3 regions of the Planococcus sp. 1R117A genome follow, and region 1 is predicted to be linked to each of the others. Evidence: riboswitches for the same ligand, from Rfam matches in the RefSeq annotation. Region 1 holds a riboswitch; each other region holds the start of a gene.
What was found. Region 1 has a riboswitch for lysine ahead of ACSFXN_RS08850 (aspartate kinase). Riboswitches for the same ligand answer to the same signal wherever they lie in the genome.

Region 1 (4,289 bases):
TCCATTGACTGCCACTTGCATCATGATACAATAATATGACATATTTATTGTACTCTCCGAAAATGGGAGCGTCAAGGTAACCAGAGGTATTTCCGTATGATTTTAAATAGCAATTTATTATATTGAAAGTAAGATTAGCATGACTTTCAAACAACCCAAAATCACCAGGACTTTGGTTATGAAATTATTCGAGACCATATATTTCCAGAAACTTTAGGCAAGCATGAAGAAGATATTCTTTACTGACCGGGAAAATCATTAGCCGGAAAATTTCCGTCCATTCCTTGGAAGAAGCGCAACACCTTTTTCGACTAGCTCATTCCGGCTGACTGATGCTCAAAAAAAGCATGGAAAAGCTTGATAGTGCACCATTATCTACTTCTGAGTCCGCGCAGCGCTGCTTTAAATTAGAAGCTGGATTCCGGGCCCAGCAAAAACAAGCAATCGATGATTATTTAACCGAAGCCTCTGTCGAAACCCAATATAAAAGAAATCAAGTCCGCATCACTTTAAAAACCGGCCTCCATGAAAAAGCATGAATTTCAAAACCCACTTCGCAAAAGCGCAGTGGGTTTTATTGTTCTTATATTTGAATAATAATTTCATTTTACCTTTATAAACATTTGCCGAATTGTCATTTTCCTGACATATCTACTTAAAAGAAAGCGGCTTCCTGTTTATCAACTTCAAACCTGCATGGTTTTTTTAATCGCCAAGTGACGTGTTCACTTCTTTTTATTAAGATAAACCGAATGCGTCATGCAAAGCGTTCGCTGATTTTTTCATATCCGCTTCCGGCACTACGACAGAAATTTTAATCTCAGAAGTGCTGACCATCTTCACTGGAATTTCCTGCAAGCGAAGAATATCGAACATTTGTGCAGCTACCCCGGGATTGGAGACCATGCCGGATCCGACAATTGACACTTTCGATAAACCGACTTCAAAATTAGCATTTGAGAATTTAATGTCTGACTGGAATTCGTTCAATACCCGCTTTGTTTCTTCCAGGCTGTCTTGTTTAATGGAAAATGAGACAGACGGCGGGAATTCATCCGTGATGCTTTGGACAATGATGTCAACATCGATATGGTTTTCCGCCAGTTTCGTAAATATATTCGCCAATGAACCGTTGAATGGTTTTTCATACGAGACGGTCACCCGGGCAATTCCAGGTTCAAACGCTACGCCTCTGACTATTAAGTTTTTCTCCACAGTGATCACCTCTTGTATGATTGTGCCCGGTTCATCCGAATAACTTGCTCTGACCGACAACGGGACTTTATTGTTTTTCGCAAATTCGACAGCACGAGGATGCAGGACGCCTGCACCGAGGTTGGCAAGTTCAAGCATTTCATCATATGAAATTTGCTCGAGTTTACGGGCTCCTGTCACATGACGCGGATCCGATGTATAAACACCATCGACATCGGTGTAGATTTCACATTTATCGGCCTCTAACGCAGCTGCCAATGCCACCGCAGTCGTATCTGAGCCGCCGCGGCCAAGTGTCGTGATATTGCCAATCTTATCAACGCCCTGGAACCCGGCAACCACGCAGAAATAGCCATTATCCAGAACCCGTTCCAAACGCTCTGTATGGATGGTTTCGATGCGGGCGTTGCGCGGAACGGATTCCGTTTCAATGCCCGCTTGCCATCCGGTGAACGATAAAGCTTCATGCCCTAATGATTTAAAGGCCATGGCAAGCAGAGAAATTGTTACTTGCTCTCCCGTAGCCAACAGCATATCCATTTCCCGTTTCGGCGGTTCGGCAGAAATTTCCCCTGCCAGTTTGAGCAGTGTATCTGTCGTTTTGCCCATCGCTGATACCACGATTACTACACGATAGCCTTTTTCTTTTTCAAGGATTGCCCGCTTGGCCACTTCAATGATTTTTTCGGGTGTTGCAACGGACGTCCCGCCAAACTTCATTACGATCGTCTTCATTTCATCCACTCCCACATTTTAAGATGTGGCTCTCAACATGTCAGGCACTGGGTGCCAGGCAATAAAAAAAGGTAGCTCACCGGTTCTACGGCAAGCTACCTCTTTTATCATGTACGAATACGAAAAACGTCCATGTGAGATAGCCCTCCAGAGATTTACTCTGACAGCCCGGCATTTCTTAAATGCCGGACCAGCATATGGGTTTGCAAAAATCCCCTACACTTCGGCGACCGCCCCTTTCCCCACTCTTCACAGATTCTGCAAATCTCCGAATGGCTACTATTGACGTTCGCGCCTCTATCATCACTTTTCCAAGTGATTCAATTATGTTTTTACGATAGCATGTTATTGCTCACTTGGCAATGCCTGCTGAACAAAATGCTGCTGAATGGATTTGGCCAGATTCTCAGGCATGCCCGCCTGGCGCAATTCTTCTATCGTCGCTTCTTTTATCTTTTTGACAGAACCGAAATGCTTTAACAATTTCTTCTTGCGTTTTGGCCCTACGCCTTCCAAGTCATCGAGCGCGGACTGGATGGAATTTTTCCCGCGCAGCTGACGGTGGAATGTGATGACAAATCGGTGCACTTCATCCTGGATGCGCTGCAGCAGATAAAACGCTTCACTCGTGCGTTTTAACGGCACAACTTCGATTGGATCCCCGTATAGAAGCTGAGAAGTCTGGTGCTTTGTGTCTTTAGCAAGGCCGGCAATCGGAATCGATAAGCCAAGCTCGTCTTCTAAAATCTCGCGCGCCGACTCCATCTGCCCTTTTCCTCCATCAATGACGATCAAGTCCGGGAGTGGAAGCCCATCTTTCAAAACACGCGAATAGCGGCGCCGGATTACTTCCCGCATAGCAGCGTAATCATCCGGTTTCGAGGCATTGCGGGTTTTATACTTGCGGTAATCTTTTTTCGACGGTTTGCCGTCGATAAATGTGATCATTGCAGAAACTGCGTCAGCTCCTTGGATATGTGAGTTATCAAACGCTTCGATGCGGAGCGGCGTTTCAATATTCATCGCTTCTCCCAATTCAATGCAGGCACCAACAGTCCGTTCTTCCTGGCGCTCAAGCAGCTGAAACTTTTCTTTTATGGCAATCTCCGCATTTTTCTTCGCCAGATCCAGCAAATCCTTTTTCTTGCCGCGCTGAGGCACCAGTACGCGGAGGTCGAGCCATTCCCGGACCAAATCCGTGTCTATCCCTTCCGGAACCAGGATTTCATTTGGCTTCATATGGTGCGACTGCTCGTAAAACTGGCCGAGATACGTCATAAATTCTTCCTGAGGGTCGCGGTATAACGGAAACAGTGAGACATCGCGCTCAATGAGCTTGCCTTGGCGCACGAAAAACACCTGCACGCACATCCAGCCCTTGTCGATGGCATAGGCAAAAACGTCGCGGTTGGTAAAATCGTTCATGGCCATTTTCTGCTTTTCCATGACCGTTTCAATATGGATAATCTGATCCCGGTATTCCTTGGCTCGCTCAAATTCCAAATTCTCAGCGGCTTCCGACATCTTTTCAACCAGCTGCTCTTTGACTTCACGGAAACCGCCGTTCAGGAATTTCGTGATGCCTTCGATCATATTTTGATACGTTTCCTGTTCGACCGGTTTGATGCACGGCGCCAAACACTGCCCCATATGGTAATACAGGCAGGCACGGTCAGGCATGGTATGGCATTTCCGGAGCGGATACAGACGATCGAGCAATTTCTTCGTTTCACTTGCCGCGTAAGCATTGGGATAAGGACCGAAATACTTGCCTTTATCCCGCTTCACTTGCCGTGTGATGATGAGCTTTGGATGGCGCTCACCTGTAATTTTCAAGTATGGGTAGGTCTTGTCATCTTTCAGCATGATATTGTATTTTGGATCATGCTTTTTGATCAAGTTCAGCTCCAGAATCAGCGCTTCTTTTTCTGAACTTGTTACGATATATTCAAAATCCTCTATTTCGCCTACCAGCCGCTGTGTTTTGGCATCATGGCTTCCCGTAAAATACGATCGTACGCGGTTTTTCAGCACTTTCGCTTTACCGACATAGATGATCGTATTTTGGCGGTCTTTCATCAAATAGCAGCCAGGCTGATCCGGAAGTATCGCTAATTTATGTTGAATCAATTCATTTGCCATAATCTCACCCTATTAAAAAACCGGGCACCATTACGGGACCCGGTTTAGAATTATGCGTGTTGGTTAACCAATTCTGCTAAAGCTTCTTTTGGTCTGAAACCAACCACTTTGTCAACTGTTTCTCCATCTTTCATCAACAATAGAGTCGGAATTGACATAATGCCGTATTTGCCGGCTGTTTCTTGGTTTTCGTCAAC
Region 2 (4,289 bases), on a different contig from region 1:
AAGGAAAACGCCAAATATTCCCTAGACCTACAGCCGATCCCACTGCCGCCATAACAAAACCGGCGCGCGTACCCCATTGCGAACGTTCCATTTACCTTCCTCCTTGTTTTCTTCCATCCTCTTTCCAGAAAAATAGGAAGTTTGTTTATATTCAGATTATTTACTAATCTAAAAATAGTATAACGAGGGGAATGTTCAAAGTAAAGATAATTCAGCAAAGTTTTTACATAAAGCTATTACTTCAATAACAAAAAAGCAGAGAACAAGGTTCTCTGCTTCTTGAATCATTGGAGTTTAACGCGCTTTTCAAGAATTGTGGTTCTCCGAGACCATACAAGGAATAATATCAAAAGAATAATGATAACTGCACCTAAAGAAAATAAGAGAGATCCAGTAAAACCTATGATAATATACCCTATAGCGGCGATGCCCGCAGCTGTCAAAGCATACGGAAGCTGCGTCAGTACATGGTCCATGTGATTGCTCCCTGCCCCTGTTGAAGACAGAATAGTCGTATCAGAAATTGGTGAACAGTGATCACCAAATACCGCTCCAGCGAGAACCGCAGATAATGCCGGCAATAAGAGCTCAGGTGCAGCTTGAGCCATGATGTTCCCTGCAATCGGCAAGAGGATGCCGAATGAGCCCCAGGAAGTGCCTGTTGAGAATGCCATAACCCCTGCCAGAATAAATAACAGGACCGGCAGAATTTCTATTGGAACATTGTTTTCCGTAACAATCTCCGAAAGATAAATTCCGGTTTCAAGTGCTCCTATTAAATAACTTAATGACCAAGCGAAAATCAGGATGAAAACGGCGCCTGCCATGGATTTGATCCCAGCAATAACCCCTTTTCCGACCCAAGTCGCGTTCGCCGTTTCATTACGTTTCATCTGAAGTACATAAAGGACAATTGAAGTAAACGCTCCTAGAAGCCCACCGGTCATCAGCGAAGCCGGAACATCTGTATTTTCAAAAATCAACCAGATATCAGCAACTTGACCAGCATTTTGGTACCCGGTCCAAATCATCGCCCCGATTGTTCCAACAACCAATAATAAAATTGGCAACAGTAAATCTTGGACACGTCCGTGTGAGTGGGTTGGGAATTCTTCTTTCATTTCACCAGGTATAACTTTGTTTGGATTAAATAGTTGGCCGTCGACGATTGCCAGAGTCTCATGCTTTTTCATGGCTCCAAAGTCCACATCACGAATTGCTACGAAAAAGACGATAGCCAAAGTGGCAATTGCATAAAAGTTCATAGGCGCCATTAAGACAAATGCCTCAAGAGCTGAAGATTGGACATATGTCTGCTCAGCCAAAATAGTTGCGATGATTCCGATAATCGCCGCCCCCCAGCTGGATACTGGAGAAATTACACAAACCGGTGCAGCTGTCGAATCGATGAAATATGCAAGTTTCGCGCGTGATACTCTATAACGGTCTGTAATCGGTTTAGCGACTTGCCCTACAGCCAAAGCATTAAAATAATCATCGATAAAAATGATCATACCGAGAATTACTGTAAGGACTTTTGCGCCTCTTCTTGATTTGATGCGCTTAGATGCCCATTCCGCGAAAGCAAGACTGCCTCCTGACAAGCTGACAAATGCAGTAATAATCCCCAATAAGAAGAGGAATAAAATAATGTAAACATTATAAGCGTTAAAGCCTTCGTCCCAAAAAGTGATAGCGAATGAGTTAAACAATTCCTGCAGCGCTTCCAGCGGTGCAAAAGAAGTCAGAATCAACGCCCCTGCTACGATTCCTGCTCCGAGTGACAATAGCACACGGCGAGTCAGCAACACCATAACAATCGCGATGATTGGCGGCAAAATCGAAAAAACTGTATTTTCCATGGTAATGATCCCTCCTGTTTTTTTAGGATGGAAGAGAAAGAAAAAAAGCTGACCGTGTCCCTACTGGGTACAGTCAGCTTTCTACAATTCGTCTGTGCTTCAAAACATCAAACAACCCTGTAGCTCTTCGCCTATGATTCATCATAAACGACAGTGGCATTCTTGTTCAGAATACCCCCAGCTCTTTTTTCAGTGACAGCAAAAAAAGAACTTCGGCAAAACTTCCTTTTGGATGTGTTCAACGTTGTCACACTCGCACATCGGACTTATAAGTTTTGCAGCCTCTACCCATCAATTTTTAATTCTTTGTAAGCATAGCCCAATCTTATTGCAAAATCAAATGTATATTAACTTTGAATTTTCTTTCATTTGAGAGCTTTGCTTCGGAAATATTGACTAAATACATCCCTCAGGAATTCGGGCATGAAATACTTTTTCGGAGCGCGTTTCAGCGACGGGAAAAAATACCCGAATGTGAACATGTCCAATGTGACCAGCTGGAAAGTTTCATTATGTCCTGCCAACTTTCCGCCAATGAACAATTGATGGTTTTTCATTTCAAGATTGATGCGGATGATATTGCCGAATACCGCACCCCGAAATCCCATGCCTTTCAGCTCGATATTGGGCCATTCCGCATTTAATGACTGCTGGTAGATTTCTTTCAATTCAGCGCCCGTCAAACTGATGAGGCAGGGATTGATCGGATGAGGCAGCATTTTATGGAAATCATAACGGGTCGTTTCCCCGACCGGCATGTCTTCCATAAACAATCCTGCATTGAATATGGCGCAATCAGCTCCAGAGAATTCCAGCAGTGCTTCTCCGAACAGTTCGGCCAGCTGGGAATCTTTAAACCATTCCGCTTTCAGTTCATCTTCATTATAAAAGACCGGTTCATTCAATTGTGATTTTCCTTGCTCGATGAGCATGTCATTAAAGTCTTCATCTGATCCACGAAGCGAAGACGTTTCAATCAATTCGGCTTTTTTCTCATGAATGGCCGGTTCAATCGTTACATGGCCAATATACATGCCAAATTTGCCAGCCGCCCCGAGCAATGTATCGCCGATTAGTTTTCCTTCATGAAAAATGTGATGCGTATGGGCTCCCAGAATCACATCAATTTCCGGGCATAGTTCCGCCAAATACTCATCTTCTTTCACGCCAAGATGAGAAAGGCAGACAATTAGGTCCACTTCATCTTTAATGGCTTCTACAGCCTCTATAATGGCATCCTTGGCATCTGTGATTGTCCATCCCAGCCGCTTATAGAAAGGGGTAAACTCAGCCGTTGCCCCGACCAGTCCAATCGTTAAGCCCCCTTGAGTTTTCAGCAGCTGGTAAGGTTTTGCCCATTCGGGGCGCTTGCCATCCGGCTCATAGAGATTAGCTACAATTACATCGAAATCCGCTTGCACATATAATTCTTCCAATTCTTTTTTGGACAGCGTTATACCTTCATTATTGCCTATTGTCACGGCATCGTATTCAGCATCATTTAATAACTCCACGTTGCCTTTTCCGGCAGTCCCTTCAGTGTATGGATGAGACCGGTCAACATGGTCCCCGATATCAAGGATTAAACAAACATCTCCTTCTTCCTGATGCCACCGTTTTCGTTCACTCAATAAATTCTTGATGCGAGGCCAATTGGAAAAATGGCTATGCAAATCGTTTGTATGATAAATATGAATGGTTTCACCCATAACTTACACCTCTTTAAGAACTAAATAATCCTTCGTAAATTGAACGCAGTCCCAATAATAACAAAGCAATCCGCAAGATAGCTACTAGCGTCTCTGATTTCAGTTTTTTGTTTAACGCCGCCCCTACCTTCGCTCCTATATAAGCCCCTGGCACTACCGCCAACGTGTAGATCCAGGGAACATTGCCAAGAGACATATGGGTTATGGAGTTTACAATCGATGATAAAAAGACCATGAACATTGAGGTTCCGACGGCAACATGCGGTGGAAATAAAAATAGTAAAATCATGGCTGGCACCATAATCGAACCTCCGCCGATTCCAAACAAACCAGAAGCAAAGCCTACTGCAAAAGTCAGCAGCAGAGCAGCCCACACCGGATAACCATAAACATATTCTTTGTTCATGGAGTCTTTAAAACGTATTTTCCGGCCATTATTAACAAACCACTGTACTTCTTTCAACCGGTTCCGGACCAACAGCAATATGGAAAGGAATACCAGTAAGATGCCGAAATATAAGTTAAAGGAAGGCAAATCCAATCCTTTATTTACAAATGCCCCAATAATGGTTCCAGGGACACTGCCAATAAAAAAGATAAAGGCGCTCTTGTAGTCGACCGTCTTTACTTTCATATAAGAAAGAGTTGAAGACAATCCGGTAAAAATCATCATAATTACGGAAAGCCCGACAATTTTCTGCGGGGTCAATTCCGGGAA
Region 3 (4,289 bases), on a different contig from region 1:
CAACCTTCCAGATAACATCCTGGAATAAAGAGAAAATAGATTCAAGCAAAGTGCTTTCCCAGAAAGCGATAGTTGTTCCAATTAGAGTTTAAATTGCTGTTAAAGTTAGAAAAAGTTATTGATGCTTTCTTATTTTTTTACGATGTTCTGCATAAATAGTTTGCTTACAGCTAAGCCAATTGTGAACAGGGGGCCAGAAAAATGAGTACAATAGAATACGTGAAGAATTTAATCAAAGACCGGAACATCGCCTCCATTACGCCGACTTCAAAGATGGGGGTACGGGAAGTATGTGAAAAAATGGATCTCAGCAAAAAAGTAGTGATTGTTGAATATGGGCCTGCTACAGGTGTATTCACCAATTATTTGCTTGAGCATATGACGCCAGATTCCCTGATCATTGCCATTGAACTTAATGATAATTTTGTTGATTACTTAAGGGAAAACACCAGAGATCCCCGGTTGAAAATTCACCATGACAGTGCAGAAAATGTGCATGAAATCGTCCATCAGCATGGAGTCGAAATAGTGGATTATGTGATTTCGGGTATCCCGTTCTCGTTAATGGATGAAGAAACCCGTGAAAATATCGTAAAAAGAACAAGCCATGTATTAAAGCCGGGAGGGAAATTTCTTCCTTACCAAACCTTTTTCCAAAAAGACGAACATTTGATGGTTTACCTGCGGGACTATTTTTCCAATGCCCAAGATAAATTCTTTCTGCGGAATCTTCCGCCTATGCGGGTTTATGAAGCGACTAAATAAAGAGAAGCACCAATCGGTTAATGTCGGATAACTTTCCCATTAAAGAAGGCAGGCCTGTCAATACGGCTTGCTTTTTTCTTTGCTTTTACAAAGAGCAAGCCATGAAAACTTTTATATGGATTCAATGGGTGTATACTTGTAAATGTAATTTGAAGAATTTAAGCCATACTATAGAGCCTTTTAATGGCTTTTTGGGGGAAAAAGAATGTTTAGCAATATTAAAGTAGAAGAACTGATTCCGGTCATCGAAAACAAAAAAATGGCGCTCATTGATGTCCGGTCGCCATCTGAATATAAAAATTTCACTATACCGGGAAGCATCAATATTCCATTTTTTGATGATGCGGAACGGGCAGAAATCGGAACGCTTTATAAACAAGTCAGTGTAGAAGCTGCAAAAGAACGCGGGCTGGAAATCATTTCAGCAAAATTGCCGGAATTCGTGCGGGCATTCAAGAAAGTCGAAGGAGATAAAGTGGTGTTTTGCTGGCGCGGAGGCATGCGCAGCAGAACGACAGCGACTCTTTTGAGTTTGATGAACGTCCATGTCCATCGCCTTGATGAAGGCATCCGGGCTTATCGGAAATGGGTGGTAGCCGAGCTGGAACAAAAGGAAACCCCTTCGAAAGGATTTGTATTAAACGGATTAACCGGCGCAGGGAAAACAAGAGTATTAAAGGCGCTGCAGGAAGAGGGATATCCGGTCATTGATTTTGAAGGGATGGCCAATCATAAAGGATCGATTTTCGGTCAGATCGGTCTGGAACCGCATAATCAGAAAGTCTTTGATTCGCTTCTGGTCCATCAGCTGAAAAAGCTGCAGAATTTTCCTTATGTGCTGATTGAAGCAGAAAGCCATCGCATCGGGAAAGTGGTGATTCCGCCGTTTTTAAGTGATTTGAAAAATCGGAGCATCCATTTGGTCATCGATTTGCCGATGGAAGAACGGGTGAAAGAAATCCTGGAAGATTACCGTCCTTCGGAACATCAGGAAGAATGCATGGAAGCATTTCAGCGGATCAAATCGCGGATTCATATGCCTATCGCCAAGCAAATCGAATCGGATTTGGAAACGGGCAATTTTGCTTCGGCCATTCAGCTGCTGCTGGAGCATTATTACGATTCCCGCTACAAGCATACCGGCCTCCAATACCCGGATTCGCAGAAAAAGTTCTTGGTGGTCAACAATATCGAAGAAGCAATCCAAGCGGTTAAAGAAAATCTCCCTGCTTTCTCTGTGGGTGGAGAAGCCACCGATCCAGGTCAATTAGTGCAAAAGAAATAAGTGGGAAAGCTGAACAAAAAGTCTCTGCTCCCATTGTGGAAACAGAAAATCAGGACAAATTTTTGATAAATAAAAATAGGATTGACAGATAAAATATATCAATGTAGACTATGAAAAACATGAATTGAATATTACCTCACACTTTTTGCAGTGAGGTAGAGGCGCGACGTTTAACAATCCTTGGAGGAGTTCGAGAAAATGATGATCCCAAGGAGAAGGAAATGTCGCCGAAGTGTGCAATAACTCTCACTATTGCATGCTGGGTCTGCGGTTAATAGCTGCAGGACTGTCGCAATGGATTTCCCGATTTATTGCGAAGAGCTATCTCATCCAGGGACGAAGAAGAGGATTTAGGGCAACTATGTATAGTGCGATCTGAGTCTACCTCAGGTCTTTTTGTGCAGAGGTGCCCTTTTTGTATATTCAATTACCACTAAGGTACCAAACACAAAGGGGAGAGTTTAATTATGAAGAAAAAATTGACGTTATTTTCAACCATGTTCCTGTCGTCGATGCTGCTGATGTCAGGATGCGGATCAAGCGAGGAAGCCGGAAGCGGCGGATCATCAGAAGAATCTGAGACATTCAAAGTGGGAATGGAAGCAGCTTATGCACCGTTCAACTGGACACAGGGAGATGACTCCAACGAGGCTGTGAAAATTTCAGGGAACGCTGAATATGCAGGCGGCTATGACGTAGAAATTGCTAAAAGAATTGCTGAAGACATGGGCAAGGAATTGGAAATTGTAAAAACGGAATGGGATGGTCTGGTGCCTGCTCTGACTTCCGGCAAGATTGATGCCATCGTTGCGGGCATGTCACCGACGGCAGAGCGCAAAGCAACCATTGATTTTTCAGACCCGTACTATACGTCAGAGTTGGTTATGGTCGTTCAAAAAGGCGGCAAATATGAAGGGGCAACTTCGCTTTCCGATTTTAAAGGAGCGAAAATCACAGCACAGTTGAACACTTTCCATTATTCCGTTATTGACCAGATTGAAGGCGTATCGAAAGAAACAGCGATGGAAAGCTTCCCTTCCATGCGGGTAGCGCTTGAATCAGGGATTATTGATGGCTACGTGTCAGAACGGCCGGAAGCGGTGAGTGCTTCTGCTGCCAATGAAAATTTTGCCATGGTGGAATTTGAAGACGGGTTTGAAACGTCTGAAGAAGACACAGCAATTGCGGTAGGGCTTGAAAAAGGCAGTGAACTGACAGAACAAATCAATAAAGCATTGGCTGGCATTTCTGAAGAAGAGCGCCAGGAAATTATGGATACTGCAATTAAAAACCAACCAGCTGCCCAATAATGATTAGGTGGTGCCGGCTACATATGTATGCAGCCGGTTTTAACTATTTTTAGGAGGAAAACAATGAGTTTAGAATGGGTTATCACCATACTTACAGATAACTGGCCCATGTTCCTGCGCGGAGCGGTCATGACGTTATGGATTTCAGTGATCGGCACTTTGATTGGAGCCGCTATTGGATTGATCATCGGTATTATCCATACCATTCCGATGCCGGAGCGGGGAATCAAAAAAATCGGTTTGAAAGTCATTAACGGACTTCTTTCTGCATACATCGAATTTTTCCGGGGAACACCGATGATGGTACAGGCGATGGTTATTTTCTATGGATCCGCCATGGCATTTGGAATCGATTTGGACGTCTTTACAGCGGCCATATTCATTGTATCCATCAATACAGGGGCCTATATGTCGGAAATTGTTCGGGGCGGCATCATTTCCGTCGATAAAGGACAGTTCGAAGCTGCCCAGGCCATTGGGATGAACCATTTTCAAACTATGATCAATGTCGTCATGCCGCAGGTCATCCGCAATATTTTGCCGGCAACAGGCAATCAGTTTGTCATCAATATTAAAGATACGGCGGTGCTAAGCGTTATTGGAGTGACGGAATTGTTTTTCCAGACAAGAACCGTATCAGGGAACAACTTCCGTTATTTCGAATCGTTCTTTATCGCTTGTGTCCTTTATTTCATCATGACATACAGCATCACACTTCTATTGCGCAAACTTGAAAGAAAAATGGCGGGGCCGAAAAACTACAGCATGATTGGCGGCTTGCCGATGCAAGTAGTGAATCCGGAAGACACTTCGCATAAAATCAAAGAATAGACAGGTCAATAAGCAGAAATGGAAGAGGAGAACTTATGGAAAACGTAATTGAAATTCAGCATTTAAGTAAATCCTTCGGCACGCATGAAGTGCTAAGA

Region 2: linked by a shared signal. The riboswitch ahead of ACSFXN_RS16520 (Na+/H+ antiporter NhaC family protein) and the one ahead of ACSFXN_RS08850 (aspartate kinase) in region 1 are both predicted to bind lysine.
Region 3: linked by a shared signal. The riboswitch ahead of ACSFXN_RS04915 (transporter substrate-binding domain-containing protein) and the one ahead of ACSFXN_RS08850 (aspartate kinase) in region 1 are both predicted to bind lysine.

The regions. Positions count from the first base shown of each region.
Region 1 is NZ_JBPRLO010000002.1:687,791-692,079, forward strand. Features, by position in the region: gene ACSFXN_RS08845 (hypothetical protein) at 348-539, shown strand; gene ACSFXN_RS08850 (aspartate kinase) at 739-1,950, opposite strand; lysine riboswitch at 2,083-2,258, opposite strand; gene uvrC (excinuclease ABC subunit UvrC) at 2,296-4,092, opposite strand; gene trxA (thioredoxin) at 4,143-4,289, opposite strand, start outside.
Region 2 is NZ_JBPRLO010000006.1:38,178-42,466, forward strand. Features, by position in the region: gene ACSFXN_RS16515 (sodium-dependent transporter) at 1-91, opposite strand, end outside; gene ACSFXN_RS16520 (Na+/H+ antiporter NhaC family protein) at 285-1,862, opposite strand; lysine riboswitch at 1,975-2,157, opposite strand; gene ACSFXN_RS16525 (bifunctional metallophosphatase/5'-nucleotidase) at 2,228-3,571, opposite strand; gene ACSFXN_RS16530 (sulfite exporter TauE/SafE family protein) at 3,585-4,289, opposite strand, start outside.
Region 3 is NZ_JBPRLO010000001.1:1,046,143-1,050,431, reverse strand. Features, by position in the region: gene ACSFXN_RS04925 (class I SAM-dependent methyltransferase) at 202-765, shown strand; gene mnmH (tRNA 2-selenouridine(34) synthase MnmH) at 971-2,050, shown strand; lysine riboswitch at 2,199-2,382, shown strand; gene ACSFXN_RS04915 (transporter substrate-binding domain-containing protein) at 2,518-3,360, shown strand; gene ACSFXN_RS04910 (amino acid ABC transporter permease) at 3,424-4,191, shown strand; gene ACSFXN_RS04905 (amino acid ABC transporter ATP-binding protein) at 4,227-4,289, shown strand, end outside.